DNA from 4 places in the Tardiphaga sp. 37S4 genome. Region 1 is predicted to be linked to each of the others. Evidence: riboswitches for the same ligand, from Rfam matches in the RefSeq annotation. Region 1 holds a riboswitch; each other region holds the start of a gene.
The links. A riboswitch is a leader RNA that binds a small molecule or an ion and turns the genes downstream of it on or off. The one in region 1 is predicted to bind cobalamin.
Positions count from the first base shown of each region.

Region 2: it holds a riboswitch for cobalamin, as region 1 does, so the genes downstream of both, LPB73_RS05035 (TonB-dependent receptor plug domain-containing protein) here and LPB73_RS24640 (TonB-dependent receptor) in region 1, are expected to answer to the same signal.
Region 3: it holds a riboswitch for cobalamin, as region 1 does, so the genes downstream of both, metE (5-methyltetrahydropteroyltriglutamate--homocysteine S-methyltransferase) here and LPB73_RS24640 (TonB-dependent receptor) in region 1, are expected to answer to the same signal.
Region 4: it holds a riboswitch for cobalamin, as region 1 does, so the genes downstream of both, LPB73_RS20395 (ribonucleoside-diphosphate reductase subunit alpha) here and LPB73_RS24640 (TonB-dependent receptor) in region 1, are expected to answer to the same signal.

Region 1 covers NZ_CP088008.1:5,201,950-5,207,347, reverse strand. Annotated here, with positions in the region: gene LPB73_RS24645 (PepSY domain-containing protein) at 1-1,091, opposite strand, end outside; gene LPB73_RS24640 (TonB-dependent receptor) at 1,094-3,370, opposite strand; cobalamin riboswitch at 3,472-3,661, opposite strand; gene LPB73_RS24635 (alkaline phosphatase D family protein) at 3,807-5,360, shown strand.
Region 2 covers NZ_CP088008.1:1,053,104-1,058,501, forward strand. Annotated here, with positions in the region: gene LPB73_RS05025 (ABC transporter ATP-binding protein) at 1-229, opposite strand, end outside; gene LPB73_RS05030 (FecCD family ABC transporter permease) at 226-1,251, opposite strand; gene LPB73_RS05035 (TonB-dependent receptor plug domain-containing protein) at 1,245-3,134, opposite strand; cobalamin riboswitch at 3,275-3,478, opposite strand; gene LPB73_RS05040 (alpha/beta fold hydrolase) at 3,525-4,313, opposite strand; gene LPB73_RS05045 (O-acetylhomoserine aminocarboxypropyltransferase) at 4,317-5,398, opposite strand, start outside.
Region 3 covers NZ_CP088008.1:2,573,078-2,578,475, reverse strand. Annotated here, with positions in the region: gene LPB73_RS12580 (protein-L-isoaspartate(D-aspartate) O-methyltransferase) at 292-942, shown strand; gene LPB73_RS12575 (M23 family metallopeptidase) at 1,050-2,453, shown strand; cobalamin riboswitch at 2,622-2,833, shown strand; gene metE (5-methyltetrahydropteroyltriglutamate--homocysteine S-methyltransferase) at 2,938-5,313, shown strand; gene LPB73_RS12565 (ATP-binding protein) at 5,361-5,398, opposite strand, start outside.
Region 4 covers NZ_CP088008.1:4,293,398-4,298,795, forward strand. Annotated here, with positions in the region: gene LPB73_RS20395 (ribonucleoside-diphosphate reductase subunit alpha) at 1-1,673, opposite strand, end outside; cobalamin riboswitch at 1,793-2,007, opposite strand; gene LPB73_RS20400 (hypothetical protein) at 2,197-2,382, shown strand; gene LPB73_RS20405 (GlxA family transcriptional regulator) at 2,389-3,348, opposite strand; gene LPB73_RS20410 (HD domain-containing protein) at 3,521-4,162, shown strand; gene LPB73_RS20415 (glycosyltransferase family 87 protein) at 4,134-5,312, opposite strand.

The DNA.
Region 1 (5,398 bases):
TTCCAGAGGCGGTCTTGCGGCAGTCTTGCGATTTCGCCGCTTGTCGGATTGATCGCCATTTTCGTGCCGTCGCGCTTCGCGACGATCATCAGCGGCATGCCGTCGATCCATACGAAGCGCGCTTCGACCGCGGCCTTGTCCGCCGGTGCGCGAATGGCCGCAGCGATATCAGGCGCGTCATGGCCGGCATAGCGTTGCAATACCTCGCGTGGCGTATTGCGGTCGGCAAAAACGCGGCCGGGATCGAGCGACAGCCAGCCCGAGAACATCCAGGTCAGCACGAACAGGCCCGCGATCAGTCCGGTGACGTGATGCCACGCCATCCAGCCGCGATAGGGCGTGATGTTGCCGTTCGCATAGCGTCGCTTCAGGCGAACGCGCAGAATACCGATCCAGATTCCGGTAACGCCGACGATCAAACAGATGCCGGAGATCCACAACACCACGAGCCGCCACAGCGGACCGTCCTTGCGCAGCAAGGTCGGATAGATCCAGTGCGGGATCGAGCCGAGCCAGTTCCAGACGCGTTCGGTGCGGTTGGTATCGAGCGCGATCTCGCCGGAGCGTGAGGAGACGTAAAGCTTGGTGCCGGCATCGTCGCCGAGGGTGATCAGATAAAATGGGCGTAGCGGATCGTAGCGCGCGGTGACGCTCCATTGATCGCGATCGACGATCTCGTCGAGCTGAGGCGACTTGCTGGCGGGATGATGCCCGGCAACGGCAAGTGCCTGCTGTTCGTTGACCTCGGTGATGGTACGGCCATCGACGGCGGAGATGGTTTGCCGGTTGCCGTCCCAGCCAGTCAACCGATACACCGGCTCATCGGCGATCATGTTCAATCGCAGTTCACGCGGATAGTGCGTGGTCTCAGCCTTCTTCATCGCCTCGTCGGGAGAGAGCGCCACTTTCTCCCAGACGATATCGGGCAATGCCGCCAGCCGCTCTTTATCGGAGAGGCCGGGAAACGCGACATACATCATCACCACGCCGGAGATGAACCACATCGCGAAGAAGAGACAGGTGACGATGCCGACCCAGCGGTGACCGATATACAGCCACCGCCGGAGTGTTCGTGTCAGTGTGCGTGGCACGCTCAGAACTTTACATTGACGGCGAGTTGAGCGGTGCGCGGTAGGCCGAGCAGCCACTGATTGGTGCCGCCCGATGTTGCATAAACCTCGTCGAGCAGATTGTAGACTCGGAACGACACCGTCGTATTGCGGTCGGCCTTCCACTGCACGCCGGCATTGACAACCTGATAGGCAGGACGCACGAGCGTGTTGGCGTTATCTGCATAGATGCGGCCGACGAATTGGACGCCCACATTTGCCGACCAGTCCGGTGCAAAGGCCCAGGTCGCCCAGATGTTGGAGACGTTCTGCGGCACATTGGCCGGCACGTTGCCGGCGTAGTTCACCGCAACGCCGCCAACTGACTGCACGAAGTCATCATATTTCGCGCGCAGGAAAGCGGTATTGGCATCGATGCGCCAGCCGTGGTCGAGGGCGAGGCCGACCGAAGCCTCGACGCCGCGCGACGACTGCTGGCCGACCTGGACGACCATTGACGGCAAGTTCGGATCGCGCGCCAACAGGTTGTTTTTGACGATCTGATAGCCGGCTAAGGTCCACTCGCCGCGGCCACCCCAGAACGATTGTTTGACGCCGATCTCGACCTGCTTACCTGTCGCTAGTTCGAAGTTCTTGTTTGTCGCCGCCAGCGAGACTAGTCCGCCAACCGGATCTACGGCTGTAGAATATTGGCCGTAGAAGGCCAGGTCCTTGATGGGCGTATAGACCGCTCCGGCGCGCCAGCTGGTCGCTGAGAAGGATTTCTCGAAACTGTTACCGGGGGTGACGTAGTCGGTGCGATTGATAGTCGGCTCGTCCTGCCGGATCCCAGCGATCAGAGAGAGTTGTTCCGTGATCGACAGACGGTTCTCGGCGAATAGGCCGTACTGGTTGGTCGTGGTGCTGAAGCCCGGAACCGTTTGGGTCGTTGTCGCAGCGAAGGAGCCAGGGAAGAAATCGGTGAGCGACACCGACGACGTGCCGCCATAGGGCGAGTTGTTGGTGTGTTTGAAGTCGATCTGGTTGACGTCGAAGCCGGCGACAAATTCGTTAACCATGCCAAAGATATGGCCGCGGAACGTCGCGTCGAAGCGGTCGCCGATCTGCTGCTGGTCGTGGAAGATCTCGATATAGTCGCTGCGATTGATGCGGCCCGTTGCGGCGCTGAAGTTGTAGGTCTCGACGTCTTTCCAGTGCCGCTGGCTGTTCAGGTAGTACAGGGTGTTGCGCAGCGTAATGCTGTCTGTCACCTGCCACTCGGTCTTCACCTGGTTCCAGCTGTCCTGATAGCGGATGCTGCTGTCGCCGACATTGTAATTCCTGAAGCGCAGGGACTCATCGAGCTTGCCGTTGATCAGCGGTGTGCCGAAATAGCGCGACGGGCTGCGATCGCCGTAATCCGTAGAGATCGTCCAGGTGATGTCTTCGGTCTGCTTGATCTGGACGGCGGCATGCACTTCGACATTGGAGGTGTTGTCACGATCGACCCAGCCGTCCGACATGTTGCCGGTCGCGGTGATGCGATAGGCGACATCCTTGTTGATCGGTCCACCGCTATCCACTGCAATGCGCCGGGTCATGTTGCTGTCGAGCGAGATTTCGGCCTGATTGCGCGGCACCCAAAGCGGCAGTTTCGAGATGACGTTGATGGCGCCGCCGACGGCACCTTCGCCATACATCACCGATGCCGGGCCGCGTAGCACCTCAACGCGCTCAGCTGACCAGGTATCATAGGGGAAGGTCAGTGTGCCCGAGCCGACATAGAGCCGTGTGCCGTCATACAGAGTCATCACGGTGCCGTTGCCGGTGAAGCCGCGGGTGTTGAAGGCGATGCTGCCATTGCCCGGCGCCGGGCTTGCGGTGAAGCCGGTGGCGTTCTGTGTCACGGCGTCAATCAGGTTCTGCTGGCCGCGTTCGGCCATGGTTTCCGCCGAGATCACTTCGACGCTGGCCGGCGTCTGCAGGCGCGTGAGGCCGAGGCGGCTGCCGGTGGATGTAGTGCCTGTGAGGTTGAGCGTCGGCGCTGCGAAGACAGCGCCTGTCGGCGTGGCAACCGGCGCGCCGGTATTGGCAGCGACATTGCGCTGTTGCCGCGAGCGCGTAGCGCGCGATGCATTGCCGTTCGTGGCGCGGCGTGCGCGCTGAGGCGTCGCTGACGGCTGAACGACAACAGGATCGAGCGTCTGGCTCGACTGTGAGGTTTGCGACCAGCTTTCGCTCGGACACAACAAGCAGGAGAGAGCAACAGAATAAAGAAAGGGAGTATGTCGCTTCAATGCGACGGGAGAAACGGAGGTCATGAACAGGACTCGCGGTTACGTGGCACGTCACCGCAAACCAAGTCGCCCCGCCCAAACAGGCAGTGTGACTTCCACCAGGACACCCCGCCCAATGTGCTCGCGTGTGACCACGACTGGCGGCAGGTCTCCTGGCTCGCGGGTCAATGCCTGTCGCCGCCTTCCCAGGTGAACACCCAGTGGCTCTTGGCGCAGGCTCGCCGCTTACAGTTGCGGGGGCAGCCGCGGAATCGGGGGATCCCCCTCACCGCATTCCCTTTTGATCCCCGAAGGGAACCGTCGCGTTCACGTTAAGGTGAAATTTCCAAATGTGTCAATCAAGCTGCCAGCCATTCGCAACTTGCTTTGGCGGGTGTTGATATTGCGCATCACCTGTCATCGCAGCGTCAAGTGTTCTGCCTAGCACCACGGGTGCCAGAGCCAGGATCAGGAGTTCGCCATGGCGCTACGTATCTCCCGCCGTCGTTTTCTCGCGCACTCAGCCGCAGCAGGCGCGAGCTTCCTTGCGATGCCCTATCTCAGCCGCGCCGCCGATCGCCCGATGGTGTCGCATGGCATTCAGTCCGGCGATGTCGGGATCAATAGCGGTATGATCTGGTCGCGCGCCGATCGACCGGCGCAGATGATGGTGGAAGTCGCCACTACCGAATCCTTCAGCAATGCGCGCATGTTGCCGGCTATCACGGCGCTGCCCGAGAGCGATTTCACGGCGAAGCTGCTGCTCGATAATCTGCCGGCCGGGCAGGATATCTTCTACCGCGTCAAATTCCGCGATCTCTCGCATACCGAGATCGTCGGCGAGCCGGTGATCGGTCGCTTCCGCACCGCGCCGGCGGATCGCCGCGATGTGTCCTTTGTTTGGGGCGGCGATGTCGCCGGACAGGGCTGGGGAATCAATGCCGAGGATGGCGGCATGGTCACCTATGCCACCATGCGCAACCACAACCCGGATTTCCTGATCCATTCCGGCGATACGATCTACGCCGATGGTCCGATCCTGCCTGAAACGAAACTGCCTGACGGCACGATCTGGAAGAACACCATCACGGTGCCGGAGAAGGCGAAGGTCGCCGAAACGCTCGATGAATTCCGCGCCGCGCACAAATACAATCTGCTCGACGACAATGTTCGCGCCTTCAATGCGCAGGTGCCGATCTTCGGCCAGTGGGACGATCATGAAGTCACCAACAACTGGTCGCTCTCGAAGCAGTTGCCGTCGTCTTACAAGGAGCGCGACATCACGCTGCTGGCTGCGCGCGGCGCCCGTGCCTTTCACGAGATGTATCCGATCTCGGTCAATCCGGCCGAACCCGGCCGCGTCTATCGCACGCTCAATTACGGCCCGCATCTCGATGTCTTCATGCTGGACGAGCGCAGCTATCGCGGGCCCAACGGCCCGAACCTGCAGGAGAGCTATGGTCCCGATGCGTATTTCATCGGTCCGGAGCAGATGGCCTGGCTGAAGCGCGCATTGATGGCCTCGAAGGCGACCTGGAAGGTCATCGCCTCGGATATGCCGATCGGCCTCGTCGTCTATGACAACGCCGCCGACAAAACCGGGTCTGAGGCCATCGCGCAGGGCGACGGACCAGTGCGGGGCCGCGAGCTGGAAATCGCCGATATCCTGCGCTTCATCAAATCGGCCGGTATCCGCAACACGGTCTGGCTGACCGCCGACGTGCATTACACGGCGGCGCATTACTACAATCCGGAAAAGGCGCAGTTTCAGGATTTCGAGCCGTTCTGGGAGTTCGTTTCGGGCCCGTTTCACGCCGGAACCTTCGGCCCGGCGGCGCTCGACAATACCTTCGGTCCCGAGGTCCGTTTCGTGAAGGCGCCGGGGCCCGATAAGCAGAATTTGCCCCCGTCGGCCGGCATGCAGTTCTTCGGTCACGTCAAAATCGACGGCCAAAGCGGCCAAATGACCGTTACCTTGCGGGATCGGGCCGATATGGCCCTTTGGGCCACGGTTCTGGACCCGAAATTGGGCTAACCATTTGGCAGATTCGCATTGTTTTTCGGCGATTTCCC
Region 2 (5,398 bases), 2.0 Mb from region 1:
GCTCGCGCAGCGACAGGGATGCCAGCGCATCGCCGGCGACGTGGATCGTGCCCGTTGAGGACTGCAAGCCTGCCAGCGCACGCAGCAGCGTCGTCTTGCCGGCGCCATTCGGGCCGACCAGAGCGACCAGATGCCTGCGTTGCAGCGAAAGCGAGACCTCGTGCAGCACCGGACGGCCGGAGAGCGTGACGCTCAGATTGCTCGCTGTCAGCAGCGCCTGATCGGTCATGCGACGCCTCCGCCCAGAGCGCGCCGCTCGCGCATGATGAGATAGAGGAAGAACGGCACGCCGATGATCGAGGTCAGGACGCCGACCTTGATGTCGGTGGTCGACGGGATGACGCGCACGGCGATATCCGCGGCCAGCAACAGCGCCGAGCCGGTCAGGGCGCTCGGAATCAGCAATCGTGCGGGATCGTGACCGATGATCGGGCGCATCAGATGCGGTGCGATGAGGCCGATGAAGCCGATAGTGCCGGTGACTGCGACGGCGCCGCCAACGCCGAGCGCGACGCCAAGAATCACCAGCAGGCGCAGGCGGCTCACATGGACACCGAGGCTTTGTGCGGTCTCTTCGCCGAGGCTCAATGCACGAAAGGCCGAGCGCTGGCTCATCAAAATGATTGCGCCGGCAACAATGAATGGTAGCGCCAACGTGACGTGACGGAAGCTGCGGTCTTCCAGTGAACCGAGCAGCCAGAATGCAATTTCGAGCGCGGCGAAGGGATTGGGCGACAGGTTCATCACCAGCGCCGTCGCGGCACCCGCAAGACTGGAGATCGCGAGACCGGCGAGGATCAGCAACAGCAGACCCGCATTGCGACCGGCGATGCCGAGCAGCACGAAGACCGACAGGAACGCCATCATGATGCCGGCAACAGGCAGCGCCCATGAGCGAACATCGGCCCAGCCGAGCGAGATCATCAGCACCGCGCCGAAGGCCGCCGATTGTGGCGCGCCGAACAGCGACGGCGAGGCGAGGGGATTGCGCAGCAAGCCCTGTAGCGCGGCACCGGACAGGCCGAGAATCGCGCCGATGGCCAGTGCGAGGATCGCGCGCGGCAAGCGGATTTCGCGCACGATGATCTGCTGCACGTCGCTGCCGCCGCCGAACAGTGCATCGAGCACCGTCAGCGGCGAGAGTTTGACAGGTCCCGTGCCGAGCGAGCCCAGTGCCAGCAGCGTGACGAGGCCGACGAGCGCGATGGTCGCGATCGTCCGGCGCCGTGCTGCTGGCGCTATGCTCACCATGTGGCGTTGAAGCCTGCGTAAGCCGCAGGCCCCGTGGTGCCGAAGTTCAGCACTTCCTGATAATGCTCATTCAGGATGTTCTCGCCGCGGGCGAAGACCTTCCAGTTCGCATCGATCTTGTACTCGGTATAGAGATCGACGCGGGTATAGGCATCCACCTGACCGACCTGATTGGCACTGCTGAAGCGCTTCGACACCGTGGTGACACGCGGCTCGATCATCCACTTGTCGGTCGGGGTGATCGTGAGTGCGAAGCGGGCGAAGTTCTTCGGCCGACGTGCCAGCACTGTATCATTGCCGAGATCTTGCGCGTGCAGGTAGGTGTAGGCTGCGTTGAACTTCATCAGGCCTGGAATAACGTCCACATTGGCACCAACTTCGAGACCATTCGTTTCGGCGCGTGCGACGTTGATGTAGCAGCCTGTGGTTTGGGCAACGGGACACGAACCGGGGCTTCCCGTCGGCGTCACGAAGTTGATCAGATTGCTGTAGTCGTTCGAGAAGCCCGTCAGCGAGACCACCACGCGGCCGTTGAAAAGGCTCTGATCGACGCCGGCGTCGTAGCCGAAGCTTTGCTCCGGGCTGAGCGTCGGCGTGCCGTTTGCCGTTGAATACAGCTGGAACAGTGTCGGTGCCTTCGCGCCGGTACCTGCGCTGGCGTGGAACTTAGTGCTGGTTTCTGTAATCGTATAGGCGGCCGTGGCACGCCATGTCTCGAAGCGCCCGACATCCACGACGTCGTCCACGCGGCCGCCCAATGTGATGTTGAGACGTTCGCCTACGGGGACCGACCACAGCGCGAAGATCGAATTGGTATCTTGGCGTTTCGCCAGCGCGGGTGTGATAGCGGCCGGTATCGGCAGGATGGCGGTCGTGTAGGTCTTGGCTGTCTCGCTCTGCGTCTTGGCGCCGTAGATCAGCGAGCCAAATGCGCCGAGCTTCAGGTTTGCCTGATATTCTGCGCCGAGGCTGTCACCATTGTAGTCGAGAATATTGGTCGTGGTGTTCTGCGGCAGCATGTTGGTGCGATAGGTTACGTCATAGTTCGAACGCTCGGTATGCGTGTTCGACACGGTGACACTATGCGTGAGAATGCCGCCGAATGAATCCAGTGAGACGCGGCCGTAAACGGTTTGCAGCAGGCGCGTGACATTTGAAGGCGTGTCGGGAAGCTGCACGGCTCTCGACGTCGGACTGAAAGTGCCGTCATAGGCGGCTCGCGTGAAGGATGACACGAAGCCGGATTCCAGCCGGATGCCTTCGCCGGCATCGTAGCCGATCCTGGCCGATCCGCCGACGCGATCAAAGCCGTCGCGTTCGAGATTGGGGTACAGCGCTTCAAACTGAGGGATGCGATAGCCGAAGCGCGAGAAACCGTTCGAGTGCTGGCCGCCGCCGGTGAAGGCATAGGACCACGGACCGTTGGAGCCGGTCAGCGATCCCTGCGTCATGACAGTGCCATAGCTGCCGGCTTCGGTGCGTACGTTAACTTGCGCAGGGCCAGAGCCCTTCTTGGTAATGATATTGATCACGCCGCCCATGGCGTCTGATCCATAGAGTGCGCTCTGCGGGCCCTTCAGGACTTCGATGCGCTCCATCGCCGAAGGCGTGAACATGGCGAATTCGAAATCGCCGGACGCCGCCGTGGGATCGTTGACGCGGATGCCGTCGATCATCACCAGCGTCTGGCCGGTGTTGCCGCCGCGCAAGCGGACATTGGTGGTGCCGCCTGGGCCGCCGGTTTCGGTGATGTCAAGACCAGGCACGGTGCGCAGCGCATCGACCAGCGAGCCGGGATTGCTGGTCGCAATGGTCTCGCCTGACACCACGCTGATCGAACTGCCAGTGCGATTGAGTTGTTCGGGTGCTCTGTCCGCCGTCACTACGATTTCGGAGAGCTGCTCGGCACTGGACTGCGCATACGCAGCACTGTGAGAGCACGACAGAACAACAACGGCCGCAGTGCCTGCGGCCAAATTCCGGATAGTCATTTAACCCCTTCCGTCGACCCACCGTCGAACGAGTGTGAAACTCGTTACCGGCCGGTCTCCTGGCTCGCGGTGGTCTCCCGGTCCGCCTTCCCGAATCTGCGATGCAAATTCAGTGGCTTTGTGGACCCGGAATGGCCGCTTACAGTTGCGGGGGCAGCCGCGGCATAGGGGATATTTCCCCGCACCGCATTCCCGTTTCACCTCCTCGCGGAGGCACCGATAACGACAGACAGGAAGCACAGCGCGCCGCGCGGTGCAACAGCCATCACCGCGTTGTGGACTCTATTGCTCGTGCTGTAGCGCGGCGAGCACGTCGTCGGGGCGCTCGACCATCATCATGTGGCCCGTACCCGGCAGAATCACCGTGCGGGCGTTTTTCAATGCGGCGGCCAGGGTCTTGCCGGCCTTGGCAGGAGTCATCATGTCCCGTTCGCCGAGGATGAGCGTGACCGGGATTTCAAGCTGGCCCGCAGCGGTCAGCGCATTCTGGTATGTATTGCAGGCGTTGAGATCGGCGAACAACACGCCCGGCTTTGTGGCTTCGAGCACGCGCTGTGCACCGCTATGCATCCACAACCCCGGCGCGAGGCTGCCGCCGAGTTCGGCGCGAAAGCCGAGCCCCCAGATCGACACCATGTCGATGGCGGAATGCTGATTGGCTTCGGCGTCCTTGAGCAGATCCGGGCCGACGGTCATCGTTCCTGCCGTGCCCATCAGATCGAGGCGCGTGACTTTACCGGGATGCCGCGCTGCAGCCTCCAGCGCGATCAGCGAGCCCATGGAATGGCCGATCAGTCGCGCAGTCTTTGCGCCTGCAGCCTCGATCAATGCTGCGGTCCAGTCTGCGAGATCGGCGATGGTCGTGAGCGCTTCACCCTTTGAGCGACCATGGCCGGGCAGATCCGGCGCCAGCACGGCGAAGCCATGATGCGCGAACCAGCGCGTATGCAGCGCCCAGGTCGAGTGATCGAAGCCGGCGCCGTGGATCATCACGACCACCGGCAGGGAAGGATCGAACGTGCGGCCGCCATTCGCGATATAGGTCTCGTGACCGTTGACGGTGAGTTGCATCGCTCAGCCCTTCTGCGAGATGCGCAGCGCCTGCGCGAGGTCATCGATGATGTCATCGGCGGCTTCGATGCCGATGGAAAGACGGATCAGCTCCTCGCCGATACCGGCGGCCTTGAGTTGCTCGGCGTCCATCTGCTGATGCGTGGTGCTTCCGGGATGAATGACCAGTGTTTTGGCGTCGCCGACATTGGCGAGATGGCTGGTGAGTTTCAGCGCTTCGATGAATTTGCGGCCGGCATTGCGGCCGCCCTTGATACCAAACGAGACGATGGAGCCGGCGCCGCGCGGCAGCAAGCGTTTTGCGAGTTCGTAATCCGGATGGCTCTCCAGCGACGGATGCAGCACCCAGTCGACGGCCTTGTTGGCCGTGAGCGCTGCGAGCACCGCATGTGTATTGGCCATATGGCGCTCCATGCGAATGCCCAGTGTCTCGACGCCTTGCAGAAGCTGGAACGCATTGGTCGGCGAGAGACAGGCGCCGAAATCGCGCAATCCTTCCGTGCGGGCGCGCATGATGAAGGCGGCAGTGCCGAATTGCTCGTCGAAAACGATGCCGTGATAGCCGGCATAGGGTTCGGTGAGTTGCGGGAATTTGCCGGAGGCGTGCCAGTCGAAGCGGCCGCCATCGACGATCACGCCGCCGATAGCGATGCCGTGGCCGCCGATCCATTTGGTGGCGGAGTTCATCACGATGTCGGCGCCGAGCTCGATCGGCCGCGACAGGAATGGCGTCGCGAAAGTATTGTCGATCAGCAGCGGAATCTTCGCGGCATGGGCGATGTCGGCGACGGCGGGTATGTCGAGCACTTCGAGGCCGGGATTGCCGATGGTCTCGCCGATGACCAGTCTCGTGTTCGGCTTGATCGCCCCCTTGAAGGCGTCGAGATCGCGCGGCTTGACGAAACTCGTGGTGATGCCGAAGCGCGGCAGCGTGTGGGCCAGCAAGTTGATGGTGCCGCCATAGAGCGAGGACGACGCCACGATGTGATCGCCGGCATTGAGCAATGTGGCGATGGCGAGATGCAGTGCCGCCATGCCTGACGCGGTGCACACGGCGCCGACGCCGTTTTCGAGTGCGGCGAGTC
Region 3 (5,398 bases), 2.6 Mb from region 1:
GGCCGGTTTCCTTGCCCCAATCCTCTGAACAAAATCGCAAATTCCCGGGTTGAACGCAATCTCGACGCATTGCCATTTTCGTGACCCAAAGACGCAGTCGCGTGTTCGGTACCAGATAGAGCAAGATCAGGATTTCAGCGCCCCGCCCATAACAGGCTGGTATGTTGCTGGTTCCGCGTGCGGAACAATAAAAGTTGTCGTTAGGCTATCCCGGTTCCGATCGCAGAAATACATCAATCTATCTTTGCTAGATCGAGAGTGTTTCTAACCTGTGCTGCGTGAGGCATTTCCATGATTACCGTCGGACAGCCGCCCGAACAGATGACGTTTCAGCTTGGTCTGCGGCGCCGTGGGATCAGCGATCGGCTGGTGCTGCGCGCAATGGAGGATATTCCGCGTGATCGCTTCGTCGAGCCGAACGATCGCGCCCATGCCTGGCGGGATACGGCCTTGGCCATTGCCTGCGGTCAGACCATCAGCCAGCCCTTCGTGGTGGCCTATATGACCGAACAGCTGCAATTGAATGCCGGTCACCGTGTGCTCGAGGTCGGCACGGGATCGGGCTACCAGGCCGCGATCCTGTCAAAGCTCGTCCGCGACGTGCTCAGCATCGAGCGCTATCGCACGCTGGCCGACGCCGCCCGGACCCGGTTGGAGGCACTCGGCCTCCACAATATCGAGGTCATGCTCGGCGATGGCCTCAACCCGGCTGCCAATTTGGGATCGTTTGACCGGATCGTCGTGACCGCCGCTGTGGAGGAGGTGCCCGCGGCGCTGACCGACCGACTTGAGGAGGGCGGTATTCTGGTTGCGCCAGTTGGTCCTCACAATGGCGTCCAGACCCTGGTCCGGATCCGCAAAACCGGGGATGGATTGGAGCGAAAGGAGCTCGTGGACGTGCGTTTCGTGCCTGCACTTCCGGGCATCGCGCGCGAACTCTGAAAAAAGTTCGTGAACGGCTGTCACGTGTTGGTCGCAAGGTTAAAGGCTTGGTAACGGAGACGGTGTTTACTCAATTCAGTTGTTTGTTGCGTATGAGTGAGTAACCAATGTCCAGCGTTGTCGAGTTGCTTTACTCGCGCCGCGCTCCGCAGGTCGCGGTGCTGGCGCTGATGTCTATCGGTTTTGCCGGCTGCAGCGCCGACATGCAGACACGGCTATCTCAGAATCCAAATTTTGACTCAGGTCAGTCCCGTGGCTTTGGCTGGCAAGGCGAAACCACCGGCTCGGTGCCGCAGCGAGCACCGCGCGCGCCGGTCGAGCGCCAGGAGCTGCCGCAGTATCAGCGCCCGGCCTATAATCCGCAGCGGCAGTATCAATCCCAGGCTTTGCCGCCGCCGATCTCGGCGCCGCAGTCCTATCCGACAGCTCGTCCGGTTGCGTCGGCTGCTCCCGTCAGCGGGGGCGGCAACGGTATGTATACGCCGCCGCCCGCACGCGCGCCGATCGAAACCACCGGCTCCACGGCGCCGCGCTCGGTTGCAGCGACCAACGGCCTTGCCCGTGATGGCGGCACCTCGATCATCGTCGGCACCAGCGACACGCTCGACGGTCTGGCGAAGCGCTACAACGTCTCGTCGGCCGCGATCCTGCAGGCCAATGGCTACAAGGGTCCGCGCGCGCTGTCGCCCGGCCAGTCGCTGATCATTCCGCGCCAGGGCGCTGCGGCAACTCCGGCCGTTGCCGCTGCTGCGAGCAAACCTGCCGTCGGCGCATCGACCATGCATTTCGTCAATCGCGGCGATACGCTGATGAGCATCTCGCGCCGGAACAACGTGTCGGTCGCCGAACTCGCGCGCGCCAATGGTCTGGCGCCGACTGCCCAATTGAAGCTCGGCTCCAAGATCACGGTACCCGGTGCGCGTACGGCCAACGCAGCTCCTGTAGCCGCGCCGCTCGCTGCGCCCGTCGCAGCCGTGACGGCTGCTCCGGCTGGTGCGGTCACGTCCGCTGCCGTGGCCCGTGTTGCTTCTGCCGAACCCGCACAGAAGGCCCGTCTCGCAAGTGCCACGACGACGCCTGAAGAAACCACGCCGGAATCGCCGACTAAAGCCGCTGACGCAACCGGCGCTTTGCCGACGTTCCGTTGGCCGGTGCGCGGCCGCGTGGTCACAGGCTACGGCGCCAAGACCAATGGCAAGTCCAACGACGGCATCAACGTCGCCGTGCCGGAAGGCACGCCGATCAAGGCTGCCGAAGATGGCGTCGTTGCCTATTCCGGCAACGAGCTGAAGGGTTACGGCAATCTGGTCCTCGTTCGTCACTCCAACGGCTACGTCACCGCATATGCCCATGCGAGTGAGCTGATGGTGAAGCGTGGCGAGACCATCAAGCGCGGTCAGGTGATCGGCAAGTCCGGCCAGTCCGGTGAGGTTACTTCGCCGCAGCTTCACTTCGAGATCCGCAAGGGCTCGTCGCCGGTCGATCCGCTGCAGTTCCTCAACGGGGCGTAAGCGCAATCCACGAAGTGTAGTTCGCATTTAAGCAAGCCCGGCCTCGTGCCGGGCTTGATGCGTTTGATCTCGGGGCTGCGGCCCACTCCAGCTCCGGAATCTTCAACGCGCTGCTGCGAGTGGGCAGCTTGCGCACGCAAGCTCGGTTGACTGCCGCGCGATGTTGCCCATATGTGGACATGTCGTGGTTCTTCGGGAAGGTTTGCCCGAAGCTAAGAGGGAAGCCGGTGAGGCGTTAAGCCAAGGCCGGAGCTGCCCCCGCAACTGTAAGCGGTGAGCCGCTGTCCATTAAAGTCACTGAGACCCGCAAAGGTTTTGGGAAGGCCGGACAGCAGCATTGACCCGCGAGCCAGGAGACCTGCCTCGACAACATAAACGTCCTCGGGCGGGGTGTCCCGGTGGTGCGGTTGCGATTCCGCGACTGCCGTCGTGGAATCCAGACGTGTCACTTTGGCCTTTTGCCCCCAATCATTGGGGTTAAGCCATGTCTACTGTGTCAAAGTCTACTTCTTCAAAATCAGCTACTTCACTTCCTGTTGCTACATTGGGCACGCCACGGATCGGTCCGCGGCGTGAGCTCAAGATGGCGCTGGAAAGCTATTGGTCCGGTGCAATCGACGAGAATGCGCTGATCGATGTCGGCGTCGGGCTGCGTGCCGCAAACTGGGCACGTCAGAAGTCGCTCGGGATCACGGTCATGCCGTCGAACGACTTCTCATTCTACGATCAGGTGCTCGATACCAGCGTCATGGTCGGCGCCATTCCCAAAGTCTATGGCTGGAAGGGCGGAGACGTTTCCTTCGCGACCTATTTTGCCATGGCACGTGGATCACAAGGCGCCGCGCATGACGAGGCCTGTACGCACGGCCCTCATGCGCATGACTCGTCGCAAGGCGTACCAGCACAGGAGATGACCAAGTGGTTTGATACCAACTACCACTTCATGGTGCCTGAACTGGCGCAGGATCAGACCTTCAGTCTCGCATCGCGCAAGCCGATCAAGGAGTACGAGGAGGCGAGATCGCTGGGTTATCAGACACGACCTGTGCTAGTCGGGCCTGTGACCTATCTCAAACTGGCCAAGAGTATGGATGCGTCATTCGACCCGGTGACGCTGCTCGATCGATTGCTGCCCGTCTATGTCGAGGTGCTCGGGGAATTAGCCGACAGCGGCGCTGAGTGGGTGCAACTGGATGAGCCGTGTCTGGTGCTCGATCTCGACGCGCCCGCAAGGCAGGCGCTGCAGCGGACTTACGCTGCTTTTGCGGAAGCGGTCCCGCAACTCCGGATCATGCTGAACACTTATTTTGGCGAACTTGGCGACAACCTCGATCTGGCCCTGTCACTTCCCGTCGCCGGGCTTCATCTCGATCTGGTCCGTGGACCGGAGCAGTTTGACGAAGTCGCTGCGAAGGCGCGGAAGGACATGATCCTCTCGCTCGGCGTGATCGATGGCCGCAATATCTGGCGGTCCGATCTGTCCAGTCTGCTCGATGGGTTGGAGCCCATGGTCGATCTCCTGGGACGGCATCGCGTTGAGCTGGCGCCGTCCTGCTCACTGCTGCATGTGCCGATTGATCTCGGCCTTGAGACTGATCTCGATCCGGACGTCAAAAGCTGGCTGGCTTTTTCGATCCAGAAGATGGAAGAGCTGGCCGCACTTGGAGCAGCGCTGGCTGGCAGCCGCGCGGATGTCGCTGCATCGCTTGCCGCGTCGGATGGCGCGGCGGCTGCGCGAATGGCATCGTCGAAGATCCACGATCTTGCGGTCGCCAAACGCGTCGCTTCTGCTGATGCGACCATGCGTCGTCGCGGCAGTGACTTTGCCACACGTGCGGCCGATCAGCATCGACGCTTCAAGCTGCCGGCATTCCCGACAACGACCATCGGCTCGTTTCCGCAAACCGCGGAAGTGAGAAACGCTCGCGGGGCCTATGTCAGGGGCACGCTCAGCGATGCTGCCTACAAGACGTTCCTGCAGAACCAGACGGCGAGGGCGGTGCGCTGGCAGGAGAATATCGGCCTCGACGTGCTGGTGCATGGCGAGTTCGAGCGCAACGACATGGTGCAGTATTTTGGTGAGCTACTTTCCGGCTTCGCCTTCACCAAACACGGCTGGGTGCAATCCTATGGCTCCCGCTGCGTGCGGCCACCTGTGCTGTTCGGCGACGTGTTTCGGCCGCATCCGATGACCGTCGAATGGTGGCAGTACTCACAGTCGCTCACCGAACGTCCGATGAAGGCCATGCTGACAGGGCCTGTCACGATCCTGAACTGGTCGTTCGTGCGTGACGACATTCCCCGCGAAGTCGCCTGTCGCCAGATCGCGCTCGCGATACGCGATGAGGTGGCCGATCTGGAAAAGGCTGGCGCCGGCATGATCCAGATCGACGAAGCGGCACTCCGCGAAGGGCTTCCGCTGCGCAAATCGGAATGGAAGTCCTATCTCGATTGGGCCGTGGAGAGCTTCCGCATCTGTTCGTCAGGCGTGCGGGATGACACGCAGATCCATACGCATATGTGCTACTCGGAGTTCAACGACATCATCGACGCGATCGGTGCCATGGACGCGGACGTGATCTCCATCGAAACGTCACGATCGAAGATGGAGCTGCTCGATGCGTTCAGGACCTACAAGTATCCAAACGAGATAGGTCCCGGGGTCTATGACATCCACTCGCCGCGGGTGCCTGAAACTCGCGACATGGTCGATTTGCTCAAGCTTGCACGGCAGCGGCTGGCGGACGCCCAGCTCTGGATCAACCCCGATTGTGGACTGAAAACCCGCAAATGGGAGGAGGTGCGGCCTGCGCTCGTAAATATGGTCGCGGCAGCACGCGAGTTGCGAGGCCTAGTATAAAAGAAGGCTGGCGTCGCCCCGTTGTCATGACGGGGCGGCACTTGTCTTTACTTTGGGGCCAGCTTCACGCCCAGGCGTCCTGCGA
Region 4 (5,398 bases), 910 kb from region 1:
AGCATGCGACGCCACAGATCAGTGGCCCGCACCTTCTTGAACACGCGGATCTCGCCGCGCGCGGCCTTTTCCTCATAGGCCGCGTATCGTTCGGCAAACGGCTTGCCATAGAGATCGTGCAGCTCAGGCGTTTCGTCCGGCGAGAACAGCGTCCATTCACCGTCGGCTTCGACGCGCTGCATGAACAGATCCGGCACCCAGTTAGCGGTGTTCATGTCGTGGGTGCGACGGCGGTCATCGCCGGTGTTCTTGCGGAGATCGAGAAACTCCTCGATGTCGATGTGCCAGGTTTCCAAGTAGGCGCAGACCGCACCCTTGCGCTTGCCGCCCTGGTTGACGGCAATGGCCGTATCGTTGGCGACCTTCAGGAACGGCACCACGCCCTGGCTCTCGCCATTGGTGCCCTTGATATGCGCGCCGAGACCGCGCACGCGCGTCCAGTCATTGCCGAGACCGCCGGAATATTTCGCCAGCAGTGCATTGTCCTTCACCGACTTGAAGATGCCGTCGAGATCGTCCGCCACCGTGGTGAGGAAGCAGGACGACAGCTGCGGCCGCTGCGTACCCGAATTGAACAACGTCGGCGTCGAGGCCATGAAGTCGAACGACGACAACAGATTGTAAAATTCGATGGCGCGGGCTTCGCGGTCGATCTCGCGCAGCGCGAGGCCCATGGCAACGCGCATGAAGAAGGCCTGCGGCAGTTCGATGCGATTGCCCTGCACATGCAGGAAGTAGCGGTCATAGAGCGTCTGCAATCCCAGGAACTGGAACTGAAGGTCCCCTTCCGGCTTTAGCGCGGCGGCTATGCGCTTGAGATCGAAGCGCGCGAGTTCGGGATCGAGCAGCTCGGCCGCAATGCCGGTCTTGATACAGGCGCCGAAATATTCGGCGTAGCGCGTGGTCATGTCGGCCTGCGACGCGTTGGTCGGAGAGCCGTGCACAAAGGACAGGACTTCGGTGCGCAGTTTGTCGAGCAGCAGGCGGGCGCTGACAAAGGTGTAGTTCGGCTCCTGCTCCACCAGCGTGCGCGCGGCCATGATGCCGGCCAGTGCCAGCTCATCCAGCGTGATGCCGTCATAGAGATTGCGGCGGGTTTCCTCCAGCACCGGGGCGGCATCGACGCCATCAAGGCCGGCGCAGGCCTCGTTGACGATCAGCGCGAGACGCGCCGAATCGAGCGGGGCGCGGGTGCCGTTGGTGAGCGTGACATGCAGCACCGGTGCGGTGGAGACGAGCGCCGGCCTGGCGGCCAGTTCCTCCGCGCGGGTGCGAGCGCGCTCCTCGCGGTACAGCACATAGGCGCGGGCCACCTTGTGGTGCTCGCTGCGCATCAGCGCCAGTTCGACCTGATCCTGGACGTCCTCGATATGGAAGGTGCGGCCTTCACCGACGCGGCGAGTCAGCGCCGCCACGACTTCGCCGGTCAGCTGTTCCACCGCCTCATGGACGCGGCGCGAGGCCGCTGCCGTGTGGCCCTCGACGGCCAGAAAGGCCTTGGTCATCGCGACGGAAATCTTGCTGCCGTCGAAGGGAGATACGGTGCCGTTGCGCCGGATGATCTGCATCGAGGGTTCGCGCGCAGGCGCAGCGAGCGTTTCCGGCGACAGTTGAATCAGCGGCGCATGAGCCGCATCGCGTCCGTTGGACAAAACAGAAGATGAAGTAGGCATCGGCAAGACCCCGTGTGATGCATCAAGCAATGGGGGCTGGGGCCGAAAGGACGCTGCAAAATACACGGCGGAGATCCGCCGGCATTGCCTGCAAGCGACCGCTGGGACACCCCGCCCATGGACGTTCTGGTGTCGCGGCAGGTCTCCTGGCTCGCAGGTCAATGTCTGTTTCAGCCTTCCCGATGCTTGCGCATCAGTGACTTCAATCGAAACAGACTCACTGCTTACAGTTGCGGGGGCAGCGCCGGAATATGACGAAAAACAACGTCTTTACCGGCTTCCCTCTTAGCCACCAAGTCTTGCGACAGGGCGGACCGTGACATCTACATTTGGTGTGACCCGCGGTGTAGTGTCAAGCGGGCATTGGAGCCGAACGCAACAAATTCGGTAGGGCTGTTGGTTCAGTGGACAACCGCTTGCGTGGCGGAAACCGCGGGGTCGTTGGCGGTTTCTGCACGATGCGATTCGTTGCCGCCGAGCACCGCGAAGCGCAGAACATCGTGATCAACCGATGGAGGATGCGATGCGCGACCTGATGACGACCACTGAAAGGATCAACTTCAACGCTTTCGTGGGGCACGCAGGCGCGGTCACGGCGTTCGAGACGACGGATCAGATCGCCCGGCGCCGCCTCGACGAGATGCTGAACGAAGCGCTGATGGACAGCTTTCCTGCGAGTGATCCGATTTCTTCGCTGCAGCTCGCCTGAGCAGAATCAGACCGCGCGAAAGCTGGCCCGATAGTGGCTGGGCGTCAGGCCCAGGCGTCGCACGAAGACCTGACGCATATGTTCGGCGGTGGTGAAACCGGATTCATAAGCCACCACCTTGAGCGGCAGATCGCTGCCTTCGAGACGATTACGCGCCGTGTCGATCCGGGCGCCCTCGACAAAATCTGCCGGCGTCATCTTTGTTTCCTGCTTGAATGTCCGCGCGAAGGTGCGCGCGCTCATGCCCGCCACATCGGCCAGTTCATCCACGCTGTGTGCGTCACGCAGATGCGCCATCACATGGGCATGGACTCGCGCGATCGGCGAGTCCGGCTCGGCCGGCGGTACCAGATACGGACTGAATTGCGACTGGCCACCCTGGCGCTGCGCCACCACGACCAGACGCTTGGCCACAGCCAACGCAACGTCCGCGCCATGATCTTCCTGGACCAGCGCGAGACCCAGATCGATGCCTGCGGTGACGCCGGCTGACGTCACCAGCGCACCGTCACGACTGTAGATGCGATCGAACTCCACATGCGCTTTGGGAAAACGCAGCGCCAATAGCGGCGCGTTCTGCCAGTGCGTCGTCACCGTCTTGTCGTCAAGCAAGCCTGCATGGCCGAGCGCGAATGCCCCGGTGCAGACCGAGCCATAACGCTCCGCATGGAGCGCCGCATTGGCCAGCCACTCTGTAAGCTGCGGATCCGCCTCTGCCGTCGGCAGCCCAGGCCCGCCGGCCACCAGAACCAGATCCCAGGGTTTGTTCGCATCACTGAACGCCAGATCGGCGGATATCCGCAAACCGTTCGATGCACGTAGCGGCGCGCAGTCTGCAGCGACAAGTGTGATGTCGTAGCCGTCGCCCGGCGCGACGAAGCCATTGGCCTCCATGAACACATCGAGCGGACCGGCTACGTCCAGCGACTGGACGCTCGGAAAGATCGCAAGAGCAACAGTCTTCATGGTGATGCTTCATTCCATCGATGGCAGTGAACCCAAGCGTTACGGAACAGATAGTCGCCTTCCGGCAGGAAATCACGGGCGAATGGCAGCTTTGCAGGGCGCGGCGTGATTGCGAGGACACCGCCCGCCGGCGACAACGGACGCATCACAACAACCCTGCAAGGAGCATCTCATGAGCAAAACGATTGCCGGCATCAAAGTGCCCGACAGCGCCCTCGCCCGCCAGGTCGATCAGCTTGTGCGCGACACCGAAAGCGATCTTCTGTATCATCATTCCAATCGGGTTTTCCTGTTCGGCGCGCTCGCCGGGCAGCGCAAGGGTCTCAAGGTCGATTCCGAGTTACTTTATGTCGGCGCGATGTTTCACGACATGGGTCTGCAGGCGCCCTATGCGAGTGAGGAGGAGCGCTTCGAGGTCGATGGCGCGAATGCTGCCGCGGACTTTCTGCGCAGCCACAGTATCGATGAGCGCGACATCGACGATGTCTGGGACGCCATCGCGCTTCACACGACACCGGGCATTCCCAAGCACAAACGGCCCGTGGTGGCGCTCGTCACTGCGGGTGTTGAGATGGATGTATTGGGTCTGGAGTATGATGCCTTCACCGCACATCAGCGCCACGAAGTGTGTGCCTGCCATCCGCGCGGCCATGACTTCAAGAACGGGATCATCGATGCGTTCGCTGCAGGGACGATCCACAAGCCGGAGACCACCTTCGGCAACGTCAAGGCCGACGTGCTCGACCTCCGCGACCCCACTTACAAGCGCGGGAATTTCTGCAGCATCATCCTGAACTCGGCGTGGAGCGAGTAGACTCCCGCACGCGCATGGCGATCAACGCTGCCACCAGCAGCGTTGCGCCAAAGCCCGTGGGTGCACCGAAGAATGGATAGGCGATCAGCAGCACAGCTGCGAGGCCAAGCACCGGCAGTTCGTGACGGCGAAAGCCTTCGGCGAGACCGATACGGGCGATGAAGCCGATGGCAATCGCAAGCACCATCACGTCGTACAGGAAAAGGTAGGGCGTCGTGAGCAAGGCGCCGACTGCCAGCGCAGCGGCTTTCAGTTCATAGCGCGCGCTGCTGCGCCACAACGGCACCAGCACCGCTACGACGGCACCAATCATGATCCACTGGAACGTCCAGGCCAGCGGCTCGCTGCCGTCGAAATAGCGCACCAGTGCGAAGACGCTCTGCATCTTGCCCCATGGCGCGCGGCCTTCGGTGAGGAAGGCCTGCGAGAACATCGGCATCCAGTGAATGAAGGCCTGCCAGCTCTCGGTGCCAAAAGCGAGCCACGACACCGCGGCCAGCAGCACGGTTGTGATGCCCGCGCTGACGAAGGCCTTCCATTGTGACGCTGCGATCAGCATCAGCGGAAACAGGAAACCATATTGCGGCTTGTAGCTGAGCAGGCCCAGACAGATCCCCGACAGGATCGGCCGCGTCGGCAGCAGCACCAGCATGCCGCCGATCAGCGCCGCTGTCAGAAATCCATTCTGCCCGACAAGGCCGTTGGTCATCACCACCGGAAAAGCCGCAGCCAGTAAAAGGCCGAAGGGACGACCGACGATCGCACGCATCGCCGCCAGATACGGCACGAAGCTGACGGCAGCCCAGCCAGCAAAGGCCACGGCATAAGGCAGCTTTGCGAGCAGTGCCGCGATGAACAGGAACGGTGGCGGATAATGCCAGGCGAAATTGCCGGAATAGCTCTGACCGAGAACCGCTATCTGGACCTTTTTCTGGATGTCCCAGTCATAGGCCCAGGCCGGATGACCATCGAGCACCAATCTCCCGGCAGACCACACATTGACGAAGTCGGTGGGCGAGCCGAGGCCGTCTTCATAGATCCAGCCGCGACCGTAGAAGGTCGGAAAGAAGGCGAGATGCAGCATCGTCAGGATCGTGCAGACGATCAGCAGCGCCGGCGGAACAGGCCCACGCTCAGGTATCGAAGTCATGATGAGCGGCGCTGGCATAGGGTCCCCAATGCGCATCGAGGGCGCCGGGCGACAGTGCCGAGGGAAGTTTGAGGAAGGTTTAAGTG